Regions from separate parts of the Acidovorax carolinensis genome, predicted to be linked through region 4. Evidence: predicted binding sites of a transcription regulator. Region 4 holds the regulator's gene; each other region holds the start of a gene.

Region 1 (7,440 bases), 170 kb from region 4:
GTTCGCTGAACAGCGTCTTGGGAAACAGCTTGGGGTTGGGCCCGATCACGTTGTTGGCCGCGCGCAGGATGGCGCTGGTGGAGCGGTAGTTCTGCTCCAGCTTGATGACCTTGAGCGCGGGGTAGTCCAGCGGCAGCTTCTTGAGGTTGTCGAGCGTGGCGCCGCGCCAGCCATAGATGGACTGGTCATCGTCGCCCACGGCGGTGAAGTGGCCGCGCTCGCCCACCAGCAGCTTGAGCAGTTCGTACTGGGTGGCATTGGTGTCCTGGTATTCATCGACCAGCACATGGGCCAGGGCCGCCTGCCATTTGGCGCGCACCTCGGGAAAGTCGCGCAGCAGCTTGAGCGGCATGCCGATGAGGTCGTCAAAATCCACGCTCTGGTAGGCCGCCAGGCGCTCTTCGTAGCGCGCCATCACCACGGCAATGCTGCGCTCATTGTCATCCGTCGCCTGGGCCAGCGCCTGCCCGGAGGTCAGGCCCATGTTCTTCCACTTGCTGATGGTCCACTGCCACTGGCGCGCCGTGGCCAGGTCGGTGGTGCCGCCGGCTGCGTCTTTCAAAATGCCGGCCACGTCATCGGCATCCATGATGCTGAACTGGGGTTTGAGGCCTAGCACCGCGCCGTCTTCGCGCACCATGCGCACGCCCAGGGCGTGGAAGGTGCACACCAGCACATCCTTGGCACGGCGCCCGATCAGGCCCTTGGCGCGCTCGCGCATTTCGGCGGCGGCCTTGTTGGTGAAGGTGATGGCGGCGATGCGCTTGGGCTCCATGCCGCGCTCGATCATGTGTGCGATCTTGTGCGTGATCACCCGCGTCTTGCCCGAGCCGGCACCGGCCAGCACCAGGCAGGCACCGTCGGTGTAATGGACAGCCTGGAGCTGGGCGAGGTTGAGACCGGCGGACATGGGGAGGAGGGAGCGAGAGCGCGAAGCGGGGGACGACAGAGCGCGCAATGATACAGAGCCGGGTCGAGCGGCTGCGCCCATCGCAGGCGTAAAAAATTTCACATGGCGAAGCGGCGCCCGCGCAGCCCCGGCCTGCGAGAATGCCCGCCGTGCTGTCTGTTCTGGTTGTTACCTTTCCTTTCTTCGCGCTCGTGCTCTGCGGCTACCTGGCCGCGCGCAGCGGCGTGTTGCCGCAACCGGCCATTCCGGGCCTGAACGCTTTCGTGCTGTACTTTGCGCTGCCCTGCATGCTGTACCGCTTTGGCGCCAGCACCCCCATCGGGCAGCTGCTCGACCCGGCCGTGGCCGGCGTGTACCTGCTGTGCGCACTGGTCATGGTGGGCGGCACGGTGGCCCTCACACGCAATGCGCGCATCGGCTGGAACGACGCCGCCTTTGGCGCGCTGGTGGCCGCCTTTCCCAACACCGGCTTCATGGGTGTGCCGCTGTTGGTGGCGTTGCTGGGTGCGCAGAGCGCGGGGCCAGTCATCCTCACCATCGTGCTGGATATGGTGATCACCACGTCGCTGTGCATTGCCCTGTCGCGCCTGGACGGCGCTGGCACGCATGGCGTGGCGGTGGCGCTGAAGAGTGCCTTGCGGGGCATGGCCACCAACCCCATGCCCTGGTCGATTGCGCTGGGGGCGCTGGCCTCGGCACTGCAGTTCACCCTGCCCGGCCCGGCCGACAAGACCGTGGGCATGCTGGCCGACGCCGCCTCGCCCGTGGCGCTGTTCACCATCGGTGCCGTGCTGGCGCGCTCGCAGATGAACCAGCACGAACGCGTGCTGGTGCGCGACTACGTGCCCATTGCCCTGGCCAAACTGCTGTTGCACCCGCTGCTGGTGTGGGCCGTGGGTACGGCAGCCATCGCCGTGGGTGTGCCGCTTGCGCCATTTGCGCTCACGGTGCTGGTGCTGCTGGCCGCCCTGCCCAGCGCCAGCAATGTGTCGCTGCTGGCCGAGCGCTTCGGCGCCCACAACGGGCGCATCGCGCGCATCATTCTGGTGTCCACGGCGCTGGCGTTCTTGAGCTTTTCGGGGGCGGTGGCGCTGTTGACCTGAGTGCTATGGGGTGGATGGCGGGGGCGTGCGTCGTCAAACACGGGCGATTGCCAGTCCGGCTGCCCTATAAAAACTCACTACACGGATGCTGATTGCTGGCGCACGCGGCTGTAGATCCCTACTTTTTTCGCCGTGGTGTCGGACCAGCTGAATCGTTCGGCATAGGCGCGGGTGGTTGTGTGCAAAGGGTAGTTGCTGCGCAGGTGCGCCACCGCCTGGGCAATGCCGGCCGGCGTATTGCTGGGCATCAGCACACCGGCCTCTGGTGAGGTAATGACCTCGGGTGTTCCCCATATGTTGCTGGCGACCACGGGGGTGCCGCATGCCATCGACTCCAGGAGCACGTTGGCCCAGCCTTCCCGGCTCGAGGCCAAAACCAGGGCGTCGCACGCACCGTAGTACCGGCAAAGCTCTTTTTGCGACAGCACACCCAGAAACTTGACGCGGTTCTGAACACCGAGATCCATGGCCAGTTTTTTGAGTTTGTATTCGTCGGGGCCGCCGCCTGCGATGGCAAGGGTGACGTCGGGCATCAACTGAAGCGCAGCAATGGCGCGGTGATGCCCTTTGCGTGCCACCAGGTAACCCACCGACAGCAAGGTAAAGCCGCTGATTCCCAGCTCTGACCGCGTGACGAGCCTGTCGACTGGCTGGAACAATTCCAGATCGACACCGTTGCGCAGCGGCATGATGTCTTCGCGCGCCAAGCCAATCTTTTTCAGTTCAGTCTTCAGCGCTTCACAGACCGTCACGACGGCCGCAGCATTTTTTCCTGCCCAGAGGATCATTTTCCGCGGCAGGTAAAACTTGGGGATCAGGTTGATGTCGGTTCCGAGGGCGCTGATGACAACCGGCTTGTTGAAATAGCGCCCCAGCAGCGTTGCTGCGACCCCATCGGGGTAAAAGTAATGCGCATCGATGACGTCAAAATCGAAGCCTTCGTCCATCAGTCTGGCTATCGCGGGCCTGGACGCCAGGGCCATCAGAAACGGCGCAACATGCATGCCCATCTTGGGGGGCAGAAAGTACCGGGGGTGCAACACGCGCACGCCCATGCGCATTTCCTCTTTGGGCACTTTCGCAAAACCTGCATAGTCGCCGAACATCTTGTGCTTGAACGGAAACCACGGCACCGGGGCCACCACCACCGTTTCGATCGTGCCCGTCTCCATGACCTTCTTCAGCGCAGTTTCCGTGAAGATCCCGTGGTGCTGTTTGACGGCATTGGGGTAGAGGGTAGAGAACGTAAGTATTTTCATGGCGATAGAAAAATGGTGACGTTCGGACGCAAAGAGGGGGCGATACGGTTTGTGAATCAGCTTCTTTGCATGGGGGTCAATGCAAGCTGTCTTGAGGGGGTGCGGGCTGCTGCGCCCATGCGTCACGGGGGGCATGGGCGGGCGCGTTCAGGAAGAGGTCGCCATAGCGCTGGATCACCGTCTCAAGGCTGTATCGGCGCTGCACCGATGTGAGCGCTTCTTGCGCCTGGGCGTTCGGTTGGCCCGATTGGCTAAGCCGCTGCAGTTCGGTCGCCAGTGCGGTGACGTCGCCCGAGGGCACCAGGCTGCCGCACCGGCCCTGGTCCAGGACGTCCGCGTTTCCGCCCACGTCGGTGGCCACAATGGCCAGGCCCGTGGCCATGGCCTCCTGGAGGGCGCAAGACGTCGCTTCGGAAAGCGAAGGGAGGACGAAACAGTCGAAGGCTCTCAGGATGTCGGCAATGTCCGAACGCGCGCCCGGCAGCCAGGCGCGGTCGCTCAACCCTGCGTTGTGCAGGCGCTGCGCAATCTCGCGGTGCAATGGCCCGTCCCCGACCATGGCCAGCCTGAGGCGTTCCGAGCCGGGAGCGCCCGAATGCGCCAGCTGGACAAAGGCGTCCACCAGCAGCAAGGGGTTCTTGATATCCGCCTGGCGCCCCACCGTGCCAATGACCCAGTGCTGTTCGCGCTGGAACGGAAAGCCCACTGGCAAGGGATCGCCGCTGGTGCGCGGACGAAACACGCGTGTGTCCACGCCATTGGGGATCAGATGCACGCGCTCGGCTGCCGCTCCTAACTGCGCACACTGGCGCGCCTGGTCCACCGACACGGCTACATATTGGTTCACAAACGGGCGGTAGAGCCGTCTGAGCAGGCGGTAGCGCGCCGCTTTGCCATTGATTTCAAGCAAGTCCAGTCCGTGCTCTACATGCACACGCAGCGGAACCTGCGCAAGTGCCGCCACGGGCACGAACTCCAGCGCTGCCAGGTTGCAGCTGTGCAGCACGTCGGGCCGCAGGTGACGCAACAGTCGATAGACCGTGGGATACAGGGCATAGGGCTGCCCCGGCGGCTTGTTGAGCGCGATCAGTTCTACCGCCGTTCCGTCAAGACGGCGGGCAAACTCGGGGTCGATGTCACAGAGCGCTATGACGGTGTGCCGAAACGATGTGCGCGGCAAGTGCCGGATGAGTTGCACCACCACGTTTTCCATGCCACCGGTGGCAAGCCGATAGACAAGGTGGGTGACATGACAGGGTGGGACGTGCATTGTTGCACTCTATGACGGTCTGTGAAAAAAGGCCATCGGTAAATGGCTTGGGTTCGCGCAGTCGGGCTGCGCCGCCCGACTGCCGTGGAAAGCCATCCGCTGCGTGCGGATGCGGCGAAATGCCTCGAAAGGCCGGTGCCGGCCCAAAACGGACTTCCGGCCCGGTGATCCAAAGCTGCAATCTGACCACCAATCAGCGAGTTGGGAATGATTCGGCGTGGACGCAAGTCGCACACAGCCCAAGCCATAGCGACTGCAAAAGTAGAGTGCCAGGGTTGACGGAGTTTCGCTGGTAACTTCCGCGCAGGCCCGCTTGCGGTTGCCGTCATGGGCCCGATCCAGTCGACCCGCATGAACGGGCATGGCCCCACGCCTACCTCAAGGATGTGCTGACGCGGCTGCCACGCACAAGGCCGGCCGCGTGCAGGAACTGCTGCTGCCCCACCGCTGGCAGCCTGTCACCACCAGCACCTGATCAACAACCATGGCCGTCATCGGCGGTCAACATGGGGACTGCGCGCCCTTACCGATATGTCCAGCCCACAGCAGGTCCGTTCTTCCGGGCGCAGTGTCGGCCCGCTTTACACTCTCGGCCCTTCTGGATCGAGGTCGCACGCTGCAACATTTGTAAGTATTTGATTTGTAACGAATCTAGCAAAAAAATTCGTTTGTGGCGCGAAATGTGCTTATGAGGTCGCGGACCCAAGGCAATCGTGCTGAACGAACCAACGGGACTCCATTTACCCCTCCCGAAGAAACAGGAAGTCCCATGACCATCTTCTCCAAAATAGCGCTTGCCGCTGCCATCAGTGTTGCCGGGTTCTCCGCCCATGCCTTGCCTGTGGCGTCCATCGGCGCTGGCAGTGCCGCCACCGCGCAAGTTCTTGGAGCAAGCCTGTTTTCGACCAACTTTGTTTCTACCGTGACCAACTCGACCACGCAGCCCCATGTCGAGGTCACACGGCCGAACGGGTTGAGGACTGCGTATGACTTCTACACCTTTGGCACATCCGGTGGCCCCGTCACGATTGATTTCGACAGAGTCAACAATGACAACACGGACATGGAAGTTGGCCTGTGGAACGCTGCGGGCATTTTGTTGGCGGCGAACGACGACGACAACTACGACTCTGGTGGTTCTGTTTTGGATGCCGCCATTGTCAACTTCAATGTGGCTGCGGGTAACTACTTCATCGGGGTATGCCGTTTCAGTTGCAGCTTTGGGAACGCTTTTGCCGTGAGCGGCGGCGCGCTTGGCGCCAGCGCCACCTATGTGATGAATGTGTCGGCGAACCAGGTGCCAGAACCAGGCACGATGGCCTTGATGGGCCTGGCGCTGGTCGGTCTGGGCGTGGCGTCGCGCCGCTCGAATGTGCGCTGAGCAACGATAGGGTCAGAGCGCAATCTCCGGCGACTCTGCGGAGTGCTTCATTTCTGATAGCTTTAGGCGCTTGATTCGCAAGCGCTGGGGCCCTAAAACCCCTCAAGCCACCTCAAGCGACCTCAAATCGCCAGCGGATCCACATCCACCAGCCAGCGAATCAAGCCCTTGTGCTCGGGCTGGCTGCGGGTGGTTTGCAGCACCGGCTGCCACGCGGCCAGAAAGCGCTGCAGTGCGGCGCGGCTGGGGCTTTCCATGAGCATCTGGGCGCGCTCCACATTGGCCACGCGCTGGATGGTGAGCGGCACGGGGGGAAACAGGGTTACCAGGTCAATCCCCGGCAGGCCGGCTGCATGGGCCGCGGCGGTGGCGGCACTCAGAAAACCCTGCGCCACCTCCTGCGTGCGCGCGTCGGCCCGCACCAGGGCCTGGTATGAGAAGGGTGGCATGGCGGCCTCTTCGCGCTCCTTGAGTTGCTGGGCGGCAAAAGCCTCGTAGTTGTGCGTGCGCAGGGCCTCGAACACGGCGTGCTGGGGGTGAAAGCTCTGCACCCACATCTCGCATTGCGTGCCCTGCGCGGCCATGTAGGCGGCGTCGCGGCCCGCGCGGCCGGCCGCCTGCATGAGCAGCGCAAACAGCCGCTCGGGCGCGCGAAAGTCGCTGCTGAACAGGGCGCCGTCGGGCTGCACGGCGGCCACCAGCGTAATGCGGCGAAAGTCATGGCCCTTGGCAATCATTTGCGTGCCCACCAGCACATCCACCTCGCCCGAGTGCACCTGTGCCAGTTGCTCCTCCAGCGCGCCCTTGGCCTTGGTGGTGTCGGCGTCGATGCGTGCGATGCGGGCGGGGTCGCCGTCGGGGCGCTGCACGTTGCGCAGCAGGGCGCCCAGTTGTTCTTCGAGCTGCTCGGTGCCCCGGCCCATGGGCTGGATGTCGGGGCTGCCGCAGCTGGGGCAGTGGTAGGGCACGCGCACCGCGAACCCGCAGTGGTGGCAGCGCAGCGTTCGGTCGGTCTTGTGGAAGACCTGGTGCGCGCTGCAGTGCGGGCAGTCGCTTTTCCAGCCGCAGTCCACGCAGTGCAGCACGGGGGCGTAGCCGCGGCGGTTCAGCAAAATCATGCTTTGCTCGCCGCGCGCCACGCGCTCGGTGATGGCCTGCAGCAGCGGGGCGCTGAACACGGTGCGCCGGGGCTGCTGGTTCATGTCTACCCGCCGCACGCGGGCCAGCGCGCCCGCGCCAATGCGGCTGGGCATGTGCAGCCGCAGGTAGCGGCCGCCTTCAGGGTCTTCGGGTGTGGGGGGCGGCTGGCGTGCCAGCTTTCCAGCGAGGGCGTGGCCGATCCCAGCAGCACCTTGGCGCCTTGCTCGCGCCCGCGCCAGATGGCCAGGTCGCGCGCCGAGTAGCGGGCGCCTTCCTGCTGCTTGTAGCTGGGGTCATGCTCCTCATCGACCACGATGAGTTGCAGCCCCGGCAGGCTGGCAAACACCGCCATGCGCGTTCCCAGCACGATGCGCGCG
Region 2 (7,440 bases), 530 kb from region 4:
CGTGAGGCTTGCCACGCGTTCCAGCATGGCACGCTGGAGATCGGTGAGCTGCACATGTTCGGGCCACTTCTGGCCCCATTGCTTCCAGAGCAACTGCGCGCCCACATGGTCCAGCCATTGCAGGCTGCGCAAATCCCAGCCACCCGCAGGCGCCGCATGCTCGCGCAACTGGGCCGCCAGCGCGCGCCATTGCGTGCGCTGGCCCAGCTCGGCCGCACCCCAGCGTCCCAGCAACTGCGCCTGGGGCCCTTGGGGTGATTCAGCACGGACGATGCGAGGCGACAGTTCGCTCATGGATGGGGCGGCGTGAGCCACCATGGTTGGGAAAAATCAGGTGCGCCGCGTCGGCGGCACGCGCCGGGACAACGCACAGCACACAAGCACAGCCGCAAGCCCCGTGCATGCAATTATTGTCAAATTGGCTGCTAGCGCAACATCAACAAGCGCCATTAGCTACAAATAGCGTAGCAATTCGTGTTTCTACCCTCGACAGGTAGATTACCCACCGCACAATGGCGCCCAACTACTTTCTTGTTCCGCGTACCGCCGCAGCCAGCATTCCATCCATGAGCGACACCACGTTTAACTACATCATCATCGGCGGCGGCACGGCCGGCGCCCTGCTCTGCAACCGCCTGAGTGCCGATGGCCGCAACCGCGTGCTGCTCATCGAGGCAGGCCGCAAGGACGATTACCACTGGATCCATATCCCCGTGGGCTACCTTTACTGCATTGGCAACCCGCGCACCGACTGGCTCTACAACACCGAGCCCGACGCCGGCCTGAACGGCCGCACGCTGCGCTACCCGCGTGGCAAGACGCTGGGCGGCTGCAGCAGCATCAACGGCATGATCTATATGCGCGGCCAGGCCCGCGACTACGACCAGTGGGCCGCACTGACGGGCGACGACAGCTGGCGCTGGGACAACGCCCTGCCCTACTTCCGGCGCCACGAAGACCACTGGCGCCTCGATCAGCCCGGCGGCGTTCATGAGGACTTCAAGCGCCTGCACGGCAACAAGAGCACTGGCGGCACGGGCGAATGGCGCGTGGAAAAGCAGCGCCTGCGCTGGGACGTGCTCGACGCCTTTGCCCAGGCCGCGCAGCAGGCGGGCATTCCGGCCACCGACGATTTCAACGGCGGCAACAACGAGGGCGTGGGCTACTTCGAGGTCAACCAAAAAAATGGCTGGCGCTGGAACACCGCCAAGGCCTTCCTGCGCCCCACCTGCTACGGCCGCCCCAACTTCGAGATGTGGACCGCCGCGCAGGCGACCCAGCTCATCATCGAGACGCAGCCGGACGGCAGCCAGCGCTGCACCGGCGTGCAGGTGTGGGACGGGCACGAGATGGTCACTGCCAGCGCCACGCAAGAGGTCATCCTGAGCGCCGGCGCCGTCAACTCGCCCCAGCTGCTGCAGCTGTCGGGTATCGGCCCCGCCGCACTGCTGCGCCAGCATGGCATTGATGTGGTGCACGACCTGCCCGGCGTGGGCGCCAACCTTCAGGACCATCTGCAGATCCGTACCGTGTTCAAGGTGCAGGGTGTGGAAACCCTCAACACCATGGCCAACACGCTGTGGGGCAAGGCCAAGATCGGGCTGGAATATGCCTTCAAGCGCAGCGGCCCCATGAGCATGGCGCCGTCGCAGCTCGGCGCCTTCACGCGCAGCAGCCCCGACCAGGCCTGGCCGAATATCGAGTACCACGTGCAGCCACTGTCGCTCGATGCCTTTGGCGAGCCGCTGCACAGCTTTCCCGCGTTCACGGCCAGTGTCTGCAACCTCAACCCCACCAGCCGGGGCACGGTGCAGATCAAGAGCGGCCGCTTTCAGGACGCGCCCGCAATCGCGCCCCGCTACCTCAGCACGCCCGAGGACCGCAAGGTGGCGGCAGACAGCCTGCGTGTCACGCGCCGCATCGTTGCGCAATCTGCACTCGCCAAATACCAGCCCCAGGAATGGAAGCCCGGCGTTCAGTTCGAAACTGACGAAGACCTGGCGCGGCTGGCAGGCGACATCGCCACCACCATCTTCCATCCCGTAGGCACGACCAAGATGGGGCGGGACGATGACCCGATGGCGGTGCTCGACGCGCAGCTGCGCGTGCGCGGTATTGGCGGCCTGCGCGTGGTGGATGCAGGCGCCATGCCCACCATCACCAGCGGCAACACCAATTCGCCCACGCTGATGCTGGCCGAGAAGGCGGCCGAGTGGATTTTGCAGGCACGCAAGACCGCCTCCTGAAGCGCTGGCCCGCCGGTCCCGCTGACCATGCGGTGGCGGCCGCAGGCACATGTGCAGTCGTCACCAAGCCCCAGGGTGGGAACGGCTTCAGCGGATGCCGCCCACGTAGCGCGGCAACTCTGGCGGAGGCTCCGTGGACGGTGGTGGCGCGATGCGCTGGCGCACGGCCTGCGCGGCCACGTCCAGCAACGGGCGGCGCGCTGCGCCGGGTGGTTCGGCATGGACGGCGCGGTCCAGACGGTCGGCCCACTCGGCCAGTTCGGGAACGTTGTCTTCTTGGGCATGCTGGCGCGCAAAACGCACGATCTCCAGCGCATAGCCGGCGTTGACCGCCATCCATTCGGTATCGGTCACACGCCCCGTCTTGCGGCGCAGCAGCACATGCAGATGGGCCGCAATGGCGAGCCTGTCGGTGTCTGGCATGGCAAGGCCCTTTCAGCCGCCCAGGCGTTCACGATGCTGGGCAATGTCGAGCCCGGTCTGCTCGCTCTGCTCGTCCACACGCAGACCCATCGCAAAATTGACAAGCCACAGCAGCGCCGCCGTCACCACCAGGCTGTAGGCCATGACAGCGCCCACACCAATGGCCTGGGTGAGCAGGCTGCCCTGCACGCCCCCCACCGTTTTGCTGGCCAGCACGCCCGTGAGCAACGAGCCCACGATGCCCCCGATGCCATGCACACCGAAGACGTCCAGCGAATCGTCGGCACGCAGCAGGCGCTTGAGCCCCGTGGCGCCCCAGTAGCAAGCCAGCCCGGCCACAAGGCCGATCACCACCGCAGAGCGCAGCGTGACAAAACCCGCGGCCGGCGTGATGGCCACCAGACCCGCAACCAAACCAGAGCACAGCCCCAGCAGGGACGGACGCCCTCGCACCACCCATTCGCCCAGCATCCACGACAAGGCACCCGCCGCTGCCGCCAGCTGCGTCACCGCCATCGCCAGTCCGGCACGCCCGTCCGCCGCCACGGCAGATCCAGCGTTGAAACCAAACCAGCCCACCCACAGCATGCCGGCGCCCGCCATGGTGAGCCCCAGGTTGTAGGGCTCGAAGGGCTCGCGGCCATAACCCGTGCGGCGACCGAGGAACCAGGCACAGACCAGTCCGGCCACGCCCGCATTCACGTGCACCACCGAGCCGCCGGCAAAGTCGAGCGCACCCATCTGGGCCAGCCAGCCGCCGGGTTCCCACACCCAGTGCGCCACGGGGGCGTAGACCACCACGGTCCACAGGCCGATGAATACCAGCATGGCGGAAAACCGCATGCGCTCCACCAACGCCCCCACCAGCAGCGCGGCCGTGATGATGGCAAACGTAAGCTGGAACATGGCGTACACCGACTCGGGGATGCGCGGTGCCACATGGCTCACCGCCAGCTTGCCTTCTGCCAGCTGGAAATCGAGCCCCGCGAATCCCAAGCGGTCCAGTCCCCCCAGCCAGGCGCCGCCCGGCGTGAACGCCAGCGAATATCCCGCCGCAAACCACAACAGGCTGACCAGTGCCGCAATGGCGACCACACTGGCCATGGTGTTGAGCACGTTCTTCCTGCGCACCATGCCGGCATAAAAGAGTGCGATGCCCGGTAGCGTCATCAGCAGCACCAGGGCGGTGGCAGTCATCATCCAGCCGGTATCGGCCGCGCTCACCGTGTCCTGTGCCACCAGCGTGGGGCGCGTCAGTGGCGCCGCAGCTGCTGGCGCCGCCGCCCCGGTGGCTGGGTTTGCCGCGGCCGGCGGCGCTGTCTGGGCCATCGCACTGACGCATAGCCCCAGGCTCAATGACACGACCGCAATGAACCAGTGCATGAATGACCGCATAAGCGCTCCCTTTCGCATATTGTTACAAGCGCGTTGCACAAGCCATGCCAGCCAGAGCCCGCCAATTCGGGGCAAAAGCGGCATTGGAGGCCCTGCAAATGGGTGCGGGAAACTCCCAATGCACCACCGAAGTGCAGCCGCTACAGTTGCAGCACTCGAAAGCGCGCTTCGGTGTGCCAAGCGAGGGGCCCGAGGAGACATCTCTACCAACAATCAAATTCCAAGCACCCAACGAGGTGCATTCTTTTTTCAGGCGCCGGCGATCCCGGCGCCTTTTTCTTGCCTGCTTTGCGCGCACGCCGCACGAAGCACGGCGCATAAAAGTTCTAAATTGATAGCAAACCAGGTGCGAGAATCCAGCGATGGAATGGATTTTTATCACCCTGGCCTCGCTGCTCGCAGGCTTTGTGGATGCGATTGTGGGCGGAGGGGGGCTGGTGATGGTGCCGGCACTGTTTGCGGCTTTTCCGGGCGCGCCACCGGCCACGCTGCTGGGCACCAACAAGGCGGCATCGGTGTGGGGAACGGCCATGGCCACCTGGCAGTACAGCCGGCGCGTGCAGATCCGCTGGCCCGCCATGCTGCCCGCTGCAGCGGCCGGATTCGTGGGCGCATTCGCCGGCGCATGGACGGTCACGGTCATGTCGGCCGACTTCCTGCGCAAGCTGCTGCCGCTCGTCCTGCTGGGCGTGCTGGCCTACACGCTGGCCAAAAAGGAGCTGGGTCGGCACCACACACCGCGCTATGCCGGCCGGGCCGAAGTGCTGGCTGCCTGCCTGATCGGTGTGCTCATCGGTTTTTATGACGGCTTCTTCGGGCCCGGCACTGGCAGTTTCTTCGTCTTCCTGTTCGTGCGGCTGCTGGGCTACGACTTTCTGAACGCGTCGGCCTCGGCCAAGTTGCTCAACTGCGCCACCAACATTGCCGCCATTGCGCTGTTTGCAGCCAAGGGCCATGTGTGGTGGCACTACGCGGTGACGCTCGCCGTGGCCAACGTGCTGGGCAGCCTGCTGGGCACGCACATGGCGCTCAAGCACGGCGCGGGCTTTGTGCGGGGCATCTTCATCGTGGTCGTGGGCAGCCTGATCCTCAAGACGGGCTACGACGCCTTCCTGCGCTGAAGCGCCCGCCCGCACTCGCTGCGAAAGCAACAGCCCGGGCGGCAGGGCCTGCCCTCTATAATTGATTGCGACATTTTTGTGACGCCCGCCACCTTTGGGCACTATCATTTTCCTGGCTCCGGTTGCGTGACCCGCAAGCCGGATTTTTTGTATCTGTACCACCCCAAGACAGGATTCACCATGAAGCTCTTCCAGTTCATCGCCTCCGCTGTGGCTCTGTGTGCCGCCTTTTCCGTGCAGGCCCGCTCCCTCGATGAGATCAAGAAGGCTGGCAAGATCATTGTGGCCACCGAAGGACAGTTCGCGCCCTTCAATTACTTCAAGGGCACCACGCTGACGGGCTTCGAGGTGGAGGTGGCAGAGCTCGCAGCCAAGAAAATGGGCTTGAAGATCGAGTGGAAAACCATCGGTTTCGATGCCCTGCTGACCGGCCTGAAGCAGGACCGCTGGGACCTGGTGATCGCATCCCACGGCGTGACCGATGAGCGCGCCAAGGCCGTCACGTTCACCGCGCCGCACTATTGCTCTGGCGGCATGGTGATTGCCATGGACCCCGCAATCCGCAGCGCCAAGGACCTGGCCGGCAAGATCGTCGCCGTGCAGACCGGCACGAGCTACCTGGAAAATGTCCAGAAGGTCACGACCATCAAGGAAATGAAGAACTTCCCCACCGATGTGGATGCGCGCAGCGCACTGACCTCGCGCCGGGTGGACGCCTGGGTGACCGACCGTTTCGTTGCCAAGGAAGTGGTGGCGAAGAACCCCAAGGCAGGTCTCCAGTTGGGTGAAATGGTGTTCATCGAGCGCATCGCCTCGGCGGTTGCCAAGGGCAACCAGCCCCTGGCCGATGCGTGGAGCAAGGCCCTGGCCGAAACCATGGCCGATGGCAGCTACGCCGCCGTGTCGAAAAAGTACTTCAACGAAGACGTACGCTGCAACTGAAAACGGGGCTCCGGCCCTCTCTGATCCATGCTCATAGCCCTTTGGCCGCGCCACTGGAGCCGCCCGCAGCGTAGCAATGCCACGCTGATTGCGGCCCTGGTCCTGATGGTGTTCATGCTGGCCCTTCTCGGCCAGATACTTTCACTTTTTCCCGAACCCATTGGCTCCAACGCACAGGCATTTTCCGATGGCGCGCGAACCACCCTGTGGTTGACGCTGATCAGCGGCGCCGTGGGCCTGGTTTTGGGCACGGCGGCCGCACTGGCGCGCACCGCCCGCTGGATAGGTTTGCGCTGGCTGGCGGGTTTCTACATCTGGGCCATTCGCGGAACGCCATTGCTGGTCCAGATCCTGTTTGTCTACTTCGCGCTCCCGGTGCTGGTGCCTGGACTGAACCTGCCCGACTTTGCCGCCGCCGTGGTGGCGCTGGGGCTGAACGTGGGCGCCTACAACGCCGAAGCGATTCGCGCGGGCCTGCTGGCGGTGCCCCGGGGGCAGACGGAAGCGGCACGGGCGCTGGGTCTCGGCGCGGCCATGTGTTTTTCGATGTGGTGTTCCCGCAGGCTTTCAAGATATCGCTGCCGCCCCTGGTCAGCAACTTCGTGGCGCTGCTCAAGGATTCCTCGCTGGCCTACGCGATTGGCGTGGTCGAACTGACCAACGTGGGCAACCGCATCCAGTCCGCAACCTTTCAGCCCATTGCCACGCTGACCACCGTGGCCCTGACCTACCTGCTCCTGACCACGCTGGTGACCCAGCTTTCCAACGCCATCGAACACCGTTTTGATGTCGAAGGACGCATCCAATGAGCGACCCGACGCCTTACATCGTGGCAGAGAATGTCTGCAAGTCCTTTGGCACGAACCAGGTGCTCAAGGATGTTTCCACGCACTTCAACACCGGCGAGGTGACCGTCATCATTGGCGCGTCAGGCTCTGGAAAAAGCACCCTGCTGCGCGCCATCAACCGGCTGGAACCGCACGACAGCGGCACCATCCGCATCGGTGGCGTACCCGTCACCGACGACCCCCGCACCCTGCAGCAGCAGCGCTGCGAAGTGGGCATGGTGTTCCAGCAGTTCAACCTGTTTGGCCACATGAGCGCGCTCGACAACGTGGCACTGGCCCCACGGCGCCTGCGCCATCTCGCCAGGGCCCAGGCCAACGAGCAGGCGATGACCCTGCTGCGCCGCGTGGGCATGCAGGACCACGCGCACAAGTACCCCTGGCAGTTGTCTGGGGGACAGCAGCAGCGCGTGGCCATCGCCCGTGCCCTGGCCATGGCGCCGAAGGTGATGCTCTTCGACGAGCCCA
Region 3 (7,440 bases), 840 kb from region 4:
CTGAACGTGACCGACCCCGCTGGCTTTGGCACCGCCGCTGCCGCCGATCTGGTGGTGCTTGACCGCACCCGCGCCAAAGACGAGGCTGCCCCCAATTGCAGCGCGCTTTCGGGCGCGGCACAAATCGCGTGCAACACTGCCGTGGATGAAAACAAAGACATCGGCAACATCGTTGCCCAGCCGGGGCGCAACCCCGCCAACCTACAAGAGGCCACGCAGATCACGCGCATGAACAACGGCCGCTGGGCGGTGGTGATGGGCAATGGCTACAACAGCACCAACCAACGCCCGGTGCTGCTGGTGCAATACCTCGATGGCACTGACAAAAAGCTCATGCGCATCCAGGCCACCACCGATGCCATGGGCAGCGGCAACGCCAAGGACAACGGACTGGCATCGCCCGCGCTGGTGGACCTGGATGGTGATGGCAAGACTGACGTGGTCTATGCAGGCGACAACCTGGGCAACGTCTGGAAGTTCGACCTGACCAGCACCGATGAGACCCAATGGGCGGTGGCCTTCGGCAACAACAAGCCACTATTTACCACGCTCGGCCCTGTTGCTCTGGGCGGCACGCGCGACAAGGTGCAACCGATCACGGCCCCGCCCATCGTGCGCCCCAACGACCGCACGATGACCGTGGGCACGGGAGCCAGTGCAAAAACCATTCCCTTGGGTGGCATGATGGTTGCCTTTGGCACGGGCCGCAACCTCACTGCCAACGACCGCCGCACCGACATCACACAAAACGTGCAAACGCTGTATTCGGTGCTGGACAACACGCGCTATCGCATGAGGTCCGACAAGACTGCACTCGAAGTTCACCCAGGCACAGGCGATTGCACCAGCGCGCCCGCCACCTGCGTGCCCACGCCCGCGCCCGTGGGCACCCTGGCCAGCGACGGCAAGCCTTTGGCCAAGCAAAGCATCACCACCGTATCTGGTGACTTCGCCACCGTGACAGCGACCCAAGAGTTGAAGAAAGAAACCTGGAAGGACTACAAGGGGTGGTATCTGGACTTGCCGTTTACGGGCGAGCGCCTGCTAAAACCCATGCAATTCTTTGATGGCAGCAATATTCTCGCGGTCTATACCGAATCGCCCTCGGGCACCAAGAACAGCGAGAGCGACAACATCAACGAAAGCTGCGTGCCAGTGAAGGTGGACACCAGTGCCGGCAGCCAGTTCCGCACGCTGGTCAACATCATGGATGGCAAGCTCCCCACGGTCCAGCTGGTGGACTACGACAACAATGGCATCTACAACATCGACGACAAGAAAGTAGCCCGTGCGCCGGTGAAGACCGGTACCCCGGTACTGATCACGAAACGCGATCGCATCGTGGATCTGACCGGAGGTGGCGGTGCCCGGGACACCCTGAACCGCATGCCCGAGCAATCCATGCGCCCCAGCTGGCGTCAACTGCGCTAGTTTCACACTGGCAGGAGCACATCCTTATATGAAACGACAACACCAGGGCTTCACGCTCATCGAGGTCATGATCGTGGTGGCCATCGTCGGGATTCTCTCGGCGATTGCCTACCCCAGCTACACCGAGTACATACAGCGCGGGCACCGGGCCGATGCCCGTGCTGGGCTGTTGCAGGCGCAGCAATGGCTGGAGCGGGCTTCCACGGCCACGGGCGTCTATCCGATCGCCCTGCCCGCTACGCTAACGTGGGCGACCGACCCCACCAAGCGCTACACGATTGGTTTCGCAGACGGCAATACCAACGCTGCATACACCCTGGTAGCCACACGCAAATCTGGGGGGCCACAAGCCAACGACAAGTGTGGAAATTTCACACTCACCCACACTGGAGTGCGCGGAGCCTTGAATTACGCCAGCAGTACATCGGCTACCGAATGCTGGAATAAATAGCCCCTGCGCTACCATCCCCGGCGCAATGACTAAAACCGCACCCTTCATGAACCAAGCGCTTGGGCTCGCCGCTCAGGCGCTTTTTCTTTCCAACCCCAACCCGCGCGTGGGCTGCGTGATTGCAGCGGCTGACGGGCGCATCCTGGGCCAGGGCTTTACCCAGCAAGCCGGCGGCCCGCACGCCGAAGTGGTGGCGCTGCGCGATGCGGCGGCTGCGGGGCACGATGTGCGCGGCGCCACGGCCTATGTCACGCTGGAGCCCTGTGCGCACCAGGGGCGAACAGGGCCTTGCTGCGATGCGCTGGTGGCGGCGGGTATTGGCAAGGTGGTGGCGTCCATTGCCGACCCCAACCCGCTGGTGGGTGGCCAGGGCTTTGCCCGGCTGCGCGCGGCGGGAGTCGAAGTAGAAGTTGGCCCAGGCGCTGCGCAGGCGCGTGAACTCAACATCGGGTTTTTCAGCCGCATGGTGCGCGGCACGCCCTGGGTGCGCCTCAAGACGGCGGCATCGCTGGACGGAACCACGGCGCTAGCTAACGGAGCTAGCCAGTGGATTACCTCGCCCGCCGCGCGCGCCGATGGCCACGCCTGGCGCGCGCGCGCCTGCGCGGTGCTGACCGGCATTGGCACGGTGCTGGACGACAACCCGCGCCTGGATGTGCGCGAAGTGCCCACCCCGCGCCAGCCGCATGTGGTGGTGGTGGACAGCCAGCTGCAAACCCCGCTGGATGCTCGTCTTTTTATAGCTGGTCGCGCTTGTTACATCTACTCTGCAGCCCAAAATGATGCCAAACAGGCAGCGCTGGAGGCGCGTGGCGCTACCGTGATTTATTTGCCCAACCCGCAGGGCAAGGTGGACTTGCCTGCCATGCTGCGCGACCTGGCCCGGCGCGGTGTGAACGAATTGCATGTGGAAGCCGGCAACAAGCTCAATGGCTCGTTCGTGCGCGAGGGGCTGGTCGACGAGATGCTGGTGTATCTGGCGCCGACGCTATTGGGGCCGGGACTTGGCATGGCAAATATTGGCCCCCTTGAAACGCTTACCCAAGGGCTGGCGCTGAACTTCACGGCGGTGGACCGGGTCGGGCCAGACATCCGCCTCGTGGCGCGGGTGCGCGGGCGCGACGTTTTTTAATGCATGGCGGCAGCACAGGGCCTGTGCCGCACACCCGGCTCACCGGCAAACCAGCTGGCTACCCTGCCCTTGCACCCGCGCCTGCATGCCGCCGATGGCGGCAGCCGCCGCAAAGCCGGCCTGTTGAAAGGCGTCCAGCACGCTCACCAGCGCATCGGGGCTGCAACTGACCAGCAGGCCACCGCTGGTCTGGGGGTCGGTCAGCAGGTGGCGCTGCCATTCGGGCGCACCGGGGGCCCAGGCCACGTCGGCGCCGTAGGCGGCCCAGTTGCGGGCCGAAGCACCCGTGACCACGCCCTCGGCCGCAAACTTTGCTGCAACTTCAATGACTGGCACCTGGGCCAAATTCACCTGGGCCGAGAGCCCCGAGCCCCGGCACACCTCCAGCAGGTGGCCGGCCAGGCCAAAACCGGTGACGTCGGTCATGGCATGCACGCCTTCCAGCGCGCCCAGGGCAATGCCCACGCGATTGAGTTGTGTTGTGTAACGCAGCATGTCGGCATAGCCGGCGGCGTCCAGAATGCCTTTTTTGAGTGCTGCCGAAAGAATGCCCACCCCCAGCGGCTTGCCCAGCACCAGCACATCGCCGGCCTGCGCGTCGGCATTGCGGCGCACGCGCTGCGGGTGCACCAGGCCCAGGCCGACCAGGCCGTAGATGGGCTCCAGCACGTCGATCGAATGCCCGCCCGCGATGGGGATGCCAGCGTCGCGGCACACGGCAGCGCCGCCTTCGAGCACGCGGCCAATCACTTCTGGCGACAGTTGGGCAATGGGCATGCCCACCAGCGCCAGCGCCATGATGGGTGTGCCGCCCATGGCGTAGATGTCGGACAGCGCATTGGTGGCGGCAATGCGGCCAAAATCGTAGGGATCGTCCACGATGGGGGTGAAGAAATCGGTGGTGGCCACCAGCGCCTGGCTGTCGTTGAGGCGGTAAACCGCCGCGTCGTCGCTGGTTTCGGTGCCCACCAGCAGCTCGGGCGGCACGATGCCCTGCGGTGCGCGTGCCAAAATCTCTTGCAGCAGGCCCGGCGCTATCTTGCAACCGCAACCGCCGCCGTGCGAGAACTGGGTAAGACGAATGGGTTTTGAATCAACAGTCATGGTGCACGCGATTGTGCCAGCCGGCCACCGGGCAGCGCGGGGCAAGGGCCTGACCCCATGAGCCACCGCGGCCCTGTGCGCGTGGCGGATCGCCATGCGTTTCACACCCTGATCGATGCGCGCTCGCCCGCCGAATACGCACTGGACCACATTCCCGGCGCCATCAACTGCCCGGTGCTCGACGATGAAGAGCGCCGCATTGTTGGCACCATCTACAAGCAGCAAGGTGCCTTTGAGGCGCGGCGCGTGGGCGGCGCCATGGTGGCAGCCAACCTGGCGCGGCATTTGCGCACGCAGTTTGCCGACCAGCCCGCCAGCTGGAAACCCCTGGTGTACTGCTGGCGCGGCGGCATGCGCAGCGGCTCCATGGTGACCTGGCTGCGCCTGGTGGGCTGGGACGCCCAGCAACTGGCCGGCGGTTACAAGGCGTGGCGCCGCCACGTCATCGACCGGCTGGCCGAACTGGCACCACAACTGCCCCTGCGCGTGATTTGCGGCCCCACCGGCAGCGCCAAAACGCGCGTGCTGCAGGCCCTGGCGGCGCGCGGCGCGCAGGTGCTCGACCTGGAGGCCTGCGCCCGCCACCGGGGATCGGTGCTGGGTGCCTGGCCGGGGGTGGAGCAACCCTCGCAAACCGCCTTTGAAACCGCCCTGCTGCATGCGCTGGAGCCCCTGGATCTGCAACGCACCATCTACGTTGAAGCCGAGAGCAGCAAGATCGGCCGCCTGGCGGTGTCCCAGCCCCTGGTGCAACGGCTGCGCGCCAGCCCCTGCATCGAGATCGCGGCCAGCGTGCCGGCGCGGCTGGATTTTTTGCTGCGCGACTATGCCAACCTGGGCGACGACCCGGCCCTGCTGGCCCGGCAACTGGGCGTGCTCAAGGAACTGCACGGCAAGCAGGTGATTGCGCGCTGGCAAGAATGGGCCCAGGCTGGTGCGCTGGCCCCACTGTTTGCCGAGCTGGTGGCCTTGCACTACGACCCGCTCTATGCCCGCTCGCAAAGCACGCACCTGCACCAGTGGGCCACGCGTCGCACACTGGCCAGCGACGACCTTTCTGCGGCGGGCATCGATGCCCTGGCTGCCCAGGTGCTGGCGCTGGAGGATGCCCTGCGTCGGGCAGCGCCAAGGCCTGAAAAACATCAAAAAAGATAGCTACCTGCGCTTATTGGTAAAGCGCTAGAGACATTTTTATCACTATTTTTTGGCCGCATTTGAAGGCAGCGCCCCATGATGGGGCAAGCTGGTCGTGCACCACGATTGCTTTTCGTGGCCCGAATTTTGCTTAATTTTGGTGCAGATCTGGCGCCTGCGTCCGGATTGCACCAGAACAGATCAATTCAGAGCCAGGGGAAGTTATGAATGCACACCAACAGGGCGGCGATGCCTTGTTCATTTTGCTGGGCGCCATCATGGTCCTGGCCATGCACGCCGGTTTTGCGTTTCTGGAGGTGGGCACCGTCCGCAAAAAGAACCAGGTCAACGCCCTGGTCAAGATACTGGTGGATTTTTCGGTCTCCACGGTGGTGTATTTCTTGGTGGGCTACGGCGTGGCCTATGGCACGCATTTCTTGGTGGGCGCGGAGACGCTGGCCCAGCACAACGGCTTTGCACTGGTGAAGTTCTTCTTTCTGCTCACCTTCGCGGCGGCGATTCCCGCCATTGTGTCGGGCGGCATTGCAGAGCGCGCCAAGTTCTGGCCCCAACTGTTGGCAACAGCCGTCATCGTCGGCTTTGTCTATCCCTTTTTTGAAGGCATCGCCTGGAACGGGCATTTCGGCATACAGGCCGGGATCGCAGCCCTTACCGGCGCCGCCTTCCACGACTTCGCCGGCTCGGTGGTGGTGCACGCCGTGGGCGGCTGGATTGCGCTGCCCGCCGTGCTGCTGCTGGGCTCGCGCTCCAACCGCTATCGCAAGGATGGCGCCATCTCGGCCCATCCACCCTCCAACATCCCTTTCCTGGCGCTGGGTGCGTGGGTGTTGGTGGTGGGCTGGTTTGGCTTCAATGTGATGAGCGCGCAAACGCTGGACAAACTCTCGGGGCTGGTGGCGGTCAACTCCCTGATGGCCATGGTGGGCGGCACACTCGCGGCGCTGGTGCTGGGCAAGAACGACCCCGGCTTTGTGCACAACGGCCCGCTGGCAGGCCTGGTGGCTGTCTGCGCGGGTTCTGACCTGATGCATCCGCTGGGAGCGCTGGTGGTGGGCGCCGTGGCCGGCAGCATCTTTGTGGTGATGTTCACCCTCACCCAGAACCGCTGGAAGATCGACGACGTGCTGGGCGTATGGCCCCTGCACGGGCTGTGCGGCACCTGGGGCGGCATTGCCGCAGGCATTTTCGGCAGCAAGGCCTTCGGTGGGCTGGGCGGTGTCAGCCTGTGGGCACAACTCATCGGCACGGCCATGGGCGTGATGTGGGCGCTGCTGGGCGGTGCCCTGGTGTATGGCGTGCTCAAGGCCACGCTGGGCCTGCGCTTGTCGCAGGAAGAAGAGTTCGACGGTGCGGATTTGTCGATCCACAAGATCAGCGCAACGCCGGACCGCGAAGTGAGCTGGTAAGCCTGCGGCCGCCCTGGCCCCGATGCGCCGTGCCCCGAACGGCTGCTTTCGCCGCCTTGAAACGACGGCGCCACGTCTGACAGCCACCCGCCGCGCGGCCCGCTACGCTGTGGCACATGATGGGCAAGACTGGCCGCACACTTGCGCCGGCGTTCCCATCCCACTGGCAGTGCCCGCCACCGATTCACGCCGCTACGCCCGCCCATGACCCTCGCCTTTGTTTTTGGTTTTCTTCCCGCGCTGCTGCGCCGGCACCTGGCGCTGCTGTGCGCGGCGCTGCTCATTCCCCTGCTGGGGGCTTGCGCCGAATTGCCCAGGAACGTGCAGCGCCCCGTTTCAACGGCGCTGGAAACCGTTGTCGGCACACCGCTGGCCGCGCTGGTGGACGAGCGCCGGGCGGCAGCAAATGCGCGTTTTGATTCCGGTTTTTTGTTGCTGGCCGGCCCCCAGGCGGCCTATGGCAGCCGCCTGGCCTTGGTGGAGGCGGCGCAGAAAACGCTGGATCTGCAGTACTACGCCATCCACGCCGATGCCAGCGCCGAGCGCCTGCTGCTCAGCGTGGTGGCCGCCGCCCGGCGCGGCGTGCGCGTGCGCGTGCTGCTGGACGACTTTCATAGCGCGGGCAAAGACGCGCAGGTGATGCGCCTGGCCTTTGAGCCCAACATCGAAATGCGCATGTTCAACCCGGTGGCGGGCGCCCGCAGCTCGGCCTTCTGGCGCATGGTCAGCGCGCTCAGCGATTTCTCGCGCGTGCAGCAGCG
Region 4 (7,440 bases):
CACATCACTGCCAAATAGGGGCACAGCGCTTTTCTGGATTGCGCTTTCAGCTTCGATTTTGATAGCACTCCAGACATGCGTCTGGAACGGTAGCATCTTCTCGAACGCAAAGCGGCGCAACATGCCCGCCGGGATGCGGCAGGCGATCTGCGCGGCCTCGATGGCGATGGTGCCGCTGCCGCAGCAGGGGTCGTACAGCGGCACCGGGTGGTCGCCCAGCGGGTCCCAGCCGCTCGCAGCAATCATGGCGGCGGCCAGGGTTTCCTTCAGCGGCGCGTCGCCCTTGTCCTCGCGCCAGCCGCGCTTGAACAGCGGCTCGCCCGAGGTGTCGATGTAGATCGTGGCCTCGTCGGTGGTCAGGTGCAGGTGGATGCGCACGTCCGGCCACTGCGTGTTCACGTCGGGGCGCACGCCGGTCTTGGCGCGAAAGCGGTCGGCCACGGCGTCCTTGACCTTGAGGCCCGCGAAATTCAGGCTCTGCAGCGGGCTGTGCTGGGCCGTCACTTCGACCTTGAAGGTCTGGCGCGTGGTGAACCAGATCTCCCAGGCCACATCGCTGGCGGCGGCATACAGGTCGTTTTCAGAGCGATAGGGACGGTGCGCCAGCTGCACCAGCACGCGTTGCGCCAGGCGGCTGTGCAGGTTGAGCAGCAGCGCATCGCGCCACGACGCGCGCAGCAGCACGCCGCCCCGGCCGGTGAGCAGGTCTTGCCCCGTGAGGCCGGTGATGGCGTGCACCTCGTCGGCCAGATAGCTCTCGACGCCGGCGGCGCAGGGAAGAAAAAGTTGGAGTTGGTTCATAAGACTGGGCGAAAGGATACGCGCTCAGGCCTTGAGCAGCAGCAACTGGCGGATGGACTCGGGAATCGGCGCCACCTTGCGGTCTGCCTTGCCGATGAAGACGATGCCGATCTTGCCGCGCGCCACCTCGCGGCCCGATGTCTTCTCGGTCATGCGAAAGACGAGGTCGAAACCATAGCGGTTGAAGTCCGCTGGCGCCATCTCCACGCGCATCGTCTCGCCGTGGAAACCCTCGGACTTGTACTGCGCCACGATGTCGCCCACCACGATGGACAGGCCGCCCACGTCCGCCTCGGGGTAGCCCAGCGACTGGAAGAAGCGCACGCGCGCTTCGGACACCAACGTGAGCAGCTGTGCGTTGTCCAGGTGCCCGCCCTGGTTGACGTGGCTGATGTAGATCTGCATCTCGGTGGCAAAACCGAAATGCGGGGGAAGGTCGAAAACGATGCGGGCCATGGTGGGTACGGCGGGTAGATAAACGAAAGAATCGCACAGGGGGCGCCATGCGCCCCAAGCGGGGGTGTGCCTAGAGCGCCTTGCGCAGGTTGGCGGGCGCGATCTTGAGCGCCTCGCGGTACTTGGCCACCGTGCGGCGCGCGCACTCGATGCCCTGCTCCTTGAGCATCTCGGCGATCTGGCTGTCGGACAGCGGCTTGGCGGGGTTTTCAGCGGCGACGAACTGCTTGATCAGCGCACGCACCGCCGTGCTGGAGGCATTGCCGCCGGTCTCGGTGCCCAGGCCCGAGCCAAAGAAGTATTTGAGCTCATAGGTACCGATCGGCGTGGCCATGTACTTGGCGGTGGTCACGCGGCTGATGGTGGACTCGTGCAGGCCCAGCTCGTCGGCGATGTCGCGCAGCACCAGCGGGCGCATGGCCAGCTCGCCGTGGGTGAAAAAATTCTTCTGCCGCTCGACGATGGCGCGGGAGACGCGCAGGATGGTGTCAAAGCGCTGCTGGATGTTCTTGATGAACCAGCGCGCCTCCTGCAGGCGCTGCTGCATGCCCTGGTGGCCCTCGCCGCCCTTGTGACCGCGCAGAGCGCCGGCGTAGATGTCGTGCACGCGCAGGCGCGGCATCACGTCGGGATTGAGCTGAACGATGAAGTTGTGCTGGCCATCGCGGCCGTTGGCACGGCCCGCCTTGCGCACGATGACGTCGGGCACGATGATGTTGCGCTCGACATCGGCAAAGCGGCGGCCGGGGCGCGGCTCCAGGCGGGCAATCAGCGCCATGGCGGCGCGGGTGCGCTCCTCGCCATCGCCACACAGCTGCGTCAGGCGGCGGATGTCGCGGCGCGCCAGCATCTCCAGCGGCTGCTGGCAGATGCGCAGAGCGGTCTGCACGGTGTCGGGGTCGATCGCGCTGTTTTCATCGGCGGCCAGGGCGGTCAGCTGCAGCGTCAGGCATTCGGCCAGGTTGCGCGCGCCCACGCCCACGGGCTCCAGGCTTTGCAGCAGGCGTTGCGCCACGGTGAAACGGTGCACCAGCTCGTCGATCTGCTCCAGGTTGCCCTCGCCGGCCAGGCCCGTGGCCAGCTCTTCAAGTGGTTCTTCGAGGTAGCCATCGTCGTTCAGCGATTCGATCAGAAAACGCAGCGCGGCGCGGTCGATCTCGGACAGGCGCAGCGCCAGGGCCTGACGGTGCAGAAAGGACGTGAGCGACTCGTGCGAGCGCGCCAGCTCGGTGGCATCGGCCTCGTCGCCGTCGGAGTCGTTGCGGTTGCGGGCGGGTGCATCGCCACCCCACTCGGCATCGTTGGGCGCCATTTCCACGGTGCCGTCGCCGCTCCAGTCGGGCTCATCCGCGCTGGCGCTGGGGGTTTCAGCATCATTTTGGCCCTCAGCGCTTGTACTGCTTGCGCCAGCAGCTCCTGAATACATAGCGTCATCGGCGCTGTAGTCGTCGGCCTGCGCGGGGGTGTCGGCCGCCTCCAGGCCAAATTCCTCGCGCGGCGCTTCTTCGGCGGTGCGCTCCAGAAACGGGTTTTCATCGAGCATCTGCTCGACTTCCTGCGACAGCTCCAGCGTCGACAGCTGCAACAGCCGGATGGATTGCTGCAACTGCGGCGTGAGCGACAGGTGCTGCGAAACGCGCAGCGAAAGACCCGGTTTCATCACATCCTGAAATGTTCGCCCAGGTACACCCGACGCACCTCGGCGTTGTCAACGATTTCGGACGGAGTGCCCTGGGCCAGCACGCGACCATCGCTGATGATGAAGGCGTGGTCGCAGATGCCCAGCGTTTCGCGCACGTTGTGGTCGGTGATCAGCACGCCGATGCCGCGCGCCTTCAAAAAGCCGATGATGCGCTGGATCTCAATCACCGCGATCGGGTCGATGCCGGCAAAGGGCTCGTCGAGCAGGATGAAGCGCGGCTGGGTGGCCAGGGCACGGGCGATTTCGACCCGGCGGCGCTCACCGCCCGACAGGGCCAGGGCCGGTGATTCGCGCAGGTGGTCCACGCGCAACTCCTGCAGCAAGGCGGTGAGGCGCGCTTCAATCTCGGCCCGGGCAAGGGTTTGCCATCGTCGCCGCGCTGCAGCTCCAGCACGGCGCGCACGTTCTCCTCGACGTTCAGCTTGCGAAAGATCGACGCCTCTTGCGGCAGATAGGACAACCCCAGACGCGAACGCCGGTGGATCGGCATGTTCGCCACCGAGTGGCCATCGATGCGGATATCACCGCCATCGCAGCGCACCAGGCCAACGATCATGTAGAACGAGGTGGTCTTGCCCGCGCCATTGGGGCCAAGCAGCCCCACCACTTCGCCCTTTTGCACGACCAGGGACACGTCCTTGACGACCTTGCGGCTGCCATAGGATTTTTCGAGGTGCTCGACTTCCAGGCGGCTGCCCGCCTGGGTATCTGGGCCTTGACCTGTATTCACCGTCGCAGCACTCACTTGCTTGCACCGCCGAGCGAGTTGCTGGGACGCAGCACCGGACCGCTGGCCGCCGGCGCCGGGGCCGCAACGCCGGCAGGCTGCTCCTTGGCCGGAGACAGCACGGCGCGCACGCGTCCGCCCGGGGCGGGTGCATCGCCCGGCGCGCTTGCAGCCGACTTTTTCTGGCCATCGACCGTGAACACGTCGGTCAGGTTGTTGTAGACGATGACGGCGCCCGACACGTCATCGGTCACCACCGATTCACGATAGCGGCGCATCTCGGCGCGGGTGATGAAGCGCACGTTGTCGGCCTTGCCGTCGTACTCGATGATTTCGCTCTCGCCTTCGATGAACTCGTCGGGTGCGCCGGCCGGGGTGTCGCGCTTTTGCCGGAAGAACGCGCGCTTGCCTGGCTCGGCCGTCACCACGCCATATTGGTAGCCATCGGCATCCTGGCGCACATCGAGCCGCGCGCCCCGCAGCACGATGGAACCCTTGGTCATGACCACCCGGCCCGTGAACACACTGGTCTGCTTGAGCTCATCGTGGCGCAACGCATCGGCCTCGATGTTCATGGGCTTGTTGCGGTCGGCTTTTTCGGCAAGGCCCACGCCAGGGGCGCAGGCCAGGGCCGTCAGCAGCAGGATCGAGAGGAATCTATTTTTCATGAGGCACGAATCTTGCACGGATTGTAGCCATGCACGGGCGCTGCAGCCCATAAAAAAGCCCGCAGTCGCGGGCTTCTCGAACGGGTGGGCACTGCGGGGTCAGCCCTTGCGCGCCACGCCCGCCAGATACTCCACCACCTGCAGCACGGTCTGCATGCTGCCGGCCATGGTGCCATCGGTATAGAACCGGCCAGCAACGCCCATCGAGGGAACGCCCTCCACGCCATAGCCCTCTTGCAGCGCCGAGGCACGGCGTACCTGGCTGGCCACGGTGAAGGATGTGTAGACCTCCTTGAACTTGGCGGCGTCCACGCCCTGCTGGGCCACCCAGGCAAAGATGTCCTCGTCCTTGGCGAGCTTGAGCTTTTCGACATGGATGGCGCGGAACACCTTGGCGTGCAGCGTATCGAGTTTGCCCATGCCTTCGAGCGTGAAATACAGCTTTTGCTGCGGCACAAAGCTGGCATTGAACGCCACCGGAATGCGGCGGATGCTCAGGTCCTTGGGGGCCGCCTTGACCCAGGCATCCAGCGTGGGCTCAAAGGAATTGCAGTGCGGGCAGCTGTACCAGAAGAACTCGATCACATCCACCTTGCCGGCGGGCGCATCGGGCGTCAACGGCTTGGCGAGCTTGGTGTAGTCCTTGCCCTCCTTGAACTGGCGCGCCTGTGCCATGGCCGGCGTGGCCAGCGGCAGGGTCAGGGCGGAAGAGGCAACCACCGAAGCGGTGGACAGGGAAAACTCGCGGCGTTTCATGAAAGGGACACTCCTTGTTCTGGTCTGGGGGTGTGAGAACGCCCCCATGAAAAAGTTCAGACGATGGCGATGGACGCCGCCATCCTAGCGCTGGACACGCACCATCGCGGACTCGACGCCGGCGCTTTCCAGTTTTTCCTTCAGCTGCTCGGCATCGTCGCGCTTGGAAAAAGGGCCGACGCGCACACGGTACACGGTGCGGCCATTCTGTTCGCGCTCGCTCACGCGGGCCTCCCAGCCCAGCATGGCCAGCTTGGCGCGCTGGGCATCGGCCCCCGACTGGCTGGGGAACGCACCGGCCTGCACAAAATAATCAAACGGATCCACCGCCGCCGACCGGGCCTTGGCCAGATCGCCCAGCGGGTCCGCCGAGGGTGCCTGCTTGGTTTCGACCTTGGTGGCCGGCTTGGCGTCTGCCGTCGCAGGCTTGCTGGCGGGGGTACGCGCAGCGGTGACTTCGGCGGCCGGTGCCGCGCCATTGGGACTGGCCGAGGCGGCCGCGGCAGGGGCGGGCGGGCGCGCGGGGTTTTTGCCGTAGAGCGGCGAATTGGGGTCCCAGTTCTTGTTCTTCTGGGCTTCGGCGGCGTCCTGGTCCACGCCACGCAGGCCGCCCTTGTTCAGGAAGGGCACGGGCACCTTGGTCACATACACGGCCACGGCCAGGGCAGCGCCCAGGCCCACGATGACCCCGACAATGAAGCCGATGGTGGTGCCACCCGTCTGTTTTTTCTTCATGGTAGTAACTGCTTACATTCTGGCTGGGGCCGATACGCCCAGCACGGCCAGGCCATTGTGCAACACCCGTGCGGTGGCAGCGACCAGCGCCAGGCGCGCCTTCTTCACCACCTCGTCGTCCACCAGGATGCGCTCGGCATCGTAATAGCTGTGGTAACTGGCGGCCAGATCGCGCAGGTAAAAGGTCACATCGTGCGGCGCCTCACCGTCGGCGGCGGCGGTGAGCATCTCGGGGTATTTGGCCAGCTGCAGCATCAGCGCCTGGGCCTGCGGGCCTTCCAGGGCCGACAGATCCACATCCTTGAGCGAGGCGACATCGCCGCCACCGGCTTCTTGCCAGGCGCGCAACACCGAGCAGATGCGCGCATGCGCGTACTGCACGTAGTACACGGGGTTGTCGTTGTTCTGCGCCACGGCCAGGTCCACGTCGAAGGTGTACTCGGTGTCGGGCTTGCGGCTGAGCAGGAAGAAGCGCACCGCATCCTTGCTGGTCCACTCGATCAAATCGCGCAGCGTGACGTAGCTGCCCGCGCGCTTGCTGATCTTGACCTCTTCACCGCCCTTGACCACGCGCACCATGGTGTGCAGCACATAGTCGGGGTAGCCCTGCGGGATGCCAACGCCCGCCGCCTGCAGACCGGCGCGCACGCGGGCGATGGTGCCGTGGTGGTCGGTGCCCTGGATGTTGACGACCTTGGTGAAGCCGCGCTCCCACTTGGCGATGTGGTACGCCACGTCGGGCACGAAGTAGGTGTAGGTGCCGTCCTGCTTGCGCATGACGCGGTCCTTGTCGTCGCCGTAGTCGGTGCTCTTGAGCCACAGCGCGCCGTCCTGTTCGTAGGTCTTGCCGTTGGCGATGAGCTTGTTCACCGTGGCCTCGACGCGGCCACTGGTGTACAGGCTGGATTCGAGGTAGTACTCGTCGAACTGCAGATTGAACGCCTGCAGGTCCTTGTCCTGCTCGTTGCGCAGGTAGGCCACGGCAAACTGGCGGATGTTGTCGTAGTCCTCCACATCGCCATTGGCCGTGAACTCGCGATCGTCGGCCTTGACCGTGGCTTTGGCCTTGAAGGCTTCGGCAATGTCGGCGATGTAGTCGCCGTTGTAGAAGTTCTTGGCCAGCGGGTTCTCGCTGTCGGTGGGCCAGCAGTCGTCGCCAGGCTTGAAGCCCTTGGCGCGCAGCTGCGTGCTTTTGGTCAGCGTGTCGATCTGCACGCCCGCGTCGTTGTAATAGAACTCGCGGTGCACCTTCCAGCCTTGGGTGCTGAACAGGTTGCAGATGGCATCGCCCAGCGCCGCCTGGCGGCCGTGGCCTACGTGGAGCGGGCCGGTGGGGTTGGCCGAGACAAACTCGACCAGCACTTGCTGGCCGTTGCTGGCCTGAAAACCAAAGCGCTCGCCCGCAGCCAGCACCTCACGCACCACTTCCTGCTTGGCGGCGGGTTGGAGGCGGATGTTCAGAAAGCCCGGACCGGCGATTTCGATGGCGGACACCCAGCGCTGAAAAGCGGGCGTGGCTTCCAGTGCGGTCTTGATCTGTTCCCCCAGTGCGCGCGGGTTGAGCTTGAGGGGCTTGGCCAGCTGCATGGCCGCAG

What was found. Region 4 encodes sigma-54, which starts transcription at its own class of promoters, with help from an activator protein. Its sites were predicted from a motif close to TGGCANGNAANCTGCTTT; they were not measured.
Region 1: a site for sigma-54 is predicted at 5,214-5,231, ahead of CBP34_RS17280 (DVUA0089 family protein). Genes of this name have one in related genera too.
Region 2: a site for sigma-54 is predicted at 4,097-4,114, ahead of CBP34_RS01220 (ammonium transporter). Genes of this name have one in related genera too.
Region 3: a site for sigma-54 is predicted at 5,389-5,406, ahead of CBP34_RS14050 (ammonium transporter). Genes of this name have one in related genera too.

Annotation. Positions count from the first base shown of each region.
Region 1 is NZ_CP021361.1:3,675,980-3,683,419, reverse strand. It holds gene CBP34_RS17300 (ATP-dependent helicase) at 1-910, opposite strand, end outside; gene CBP34_RS17295 (AEC family transporter) at 1,060-2,013, shown strand; gene CBP34_RS17290 (glycosyltransferase family 4 protein) at 2,091-3,272, opposite strand; gene CBP34_RS17285 (glycosyltransferase) at 3,349-4,542, opposite strand; gene CBP34_RS17280 (DVUA0089 family protein) at 5,312-5,923, shown strand; partial or broken gene priA (replication restart helicase PriA) at 6,046-7,440, opposite strand, start outside.
Region 2 is NZ_CP021361.1:253,984-261,423, reverse strand. It holds gene CBP34_RS01235 (MlaE family ABC transporter permease) at 1-294, opposite strand, end outside; gene CBP34_RS01230 (GMC family oxidoreductase) at 567-2,246, shown strand; gene CBP34_RS01225 (hypothetical protein) at 2,334-2,669, opposite strand; gene CBP34_RS01220 (ammonium transporter) at 2,682-3,998, opposite strand; gene CBP34_RS01215 (sulfite exporter TauE/SafE family protein) at 4,427-5,185, shown strand; gene CBP34_RS01210 (ABC transporter substrate-binding protein) at 5,366-6,127, shown strand; partial or broken gene CBP34_RS01205 (amino acid ABC transporter permease) at 6,155-6,936, shown strand; gene CBP34_RS01200 (amino acid ABC transporter ATP-binding protein) at 6,933-7,440, shown strand, end outside.
Region 3 is NZ_CP021361.1:3,005,193-3,012,632, forward strand. It holds gene CBP34_RS14025 (pilus assembly protein) at 1-1,431, shown strand, start outside; gene CBP34_RS14030 (type IV pilin protein) at 1,460-1,882, shown strand; gene ribD (bifunctional diaminohydroxyphosphoribosylaminopyrimidine deaminase/5-amino-6-(5-phosphoribosylamino)uracil reductase RibD) at 1,908-3,014, shown strand; gene selD (selenide, water dikinase SelD) at 3,054-4,130, opposite strand; gene mnmH (tRNA 2-selenouridine(34) synthase MnmH) at 4,176-5,273, shown strand; gene CBP34_RS14050 (ammonium transporter) at 5,477-6,679, shown strand; partial or broken gene CBP34_RS14055 (phospholipase D family protein) at 6,884-7,440, shown strand, end outside.
Region 4 is NZ_CP021361.1:3,845,136-3,852,575, forward strand. It holds gene CBP34_RS18070 (THUMP domain-containing class I SAM-dependent RNA methyltransferase) at 1-801, opposite strand, end outside; gene CBP34_RS18075 (acyl-CoA thioesterase) at 826-1,257, opposite strand; gene CBP34_RS18080 (RNA polymerase factor sigma-54) at 1,328-2,917, opposite strand; partial or broken gene lptB (LPS export ABC transporter ATP-binding protein) at 2,917-3,704, opposite strand; gene lptA (lipopolysaccharide transport periplasmic protein LptA) at 3,701-4,354, opposite strand; gene CBP34_RS18095 (thiol:disulfide interchange protein DsbA/DsbL) at 4,454-5,110, opposite strand; gene CBP34_RS18100 (SPOR domain-containing protein) at 5,195-5,845, opposite strand; gene argS (arginine--tRNA ligase) at 5,858-7,440, opposite strand, start outside.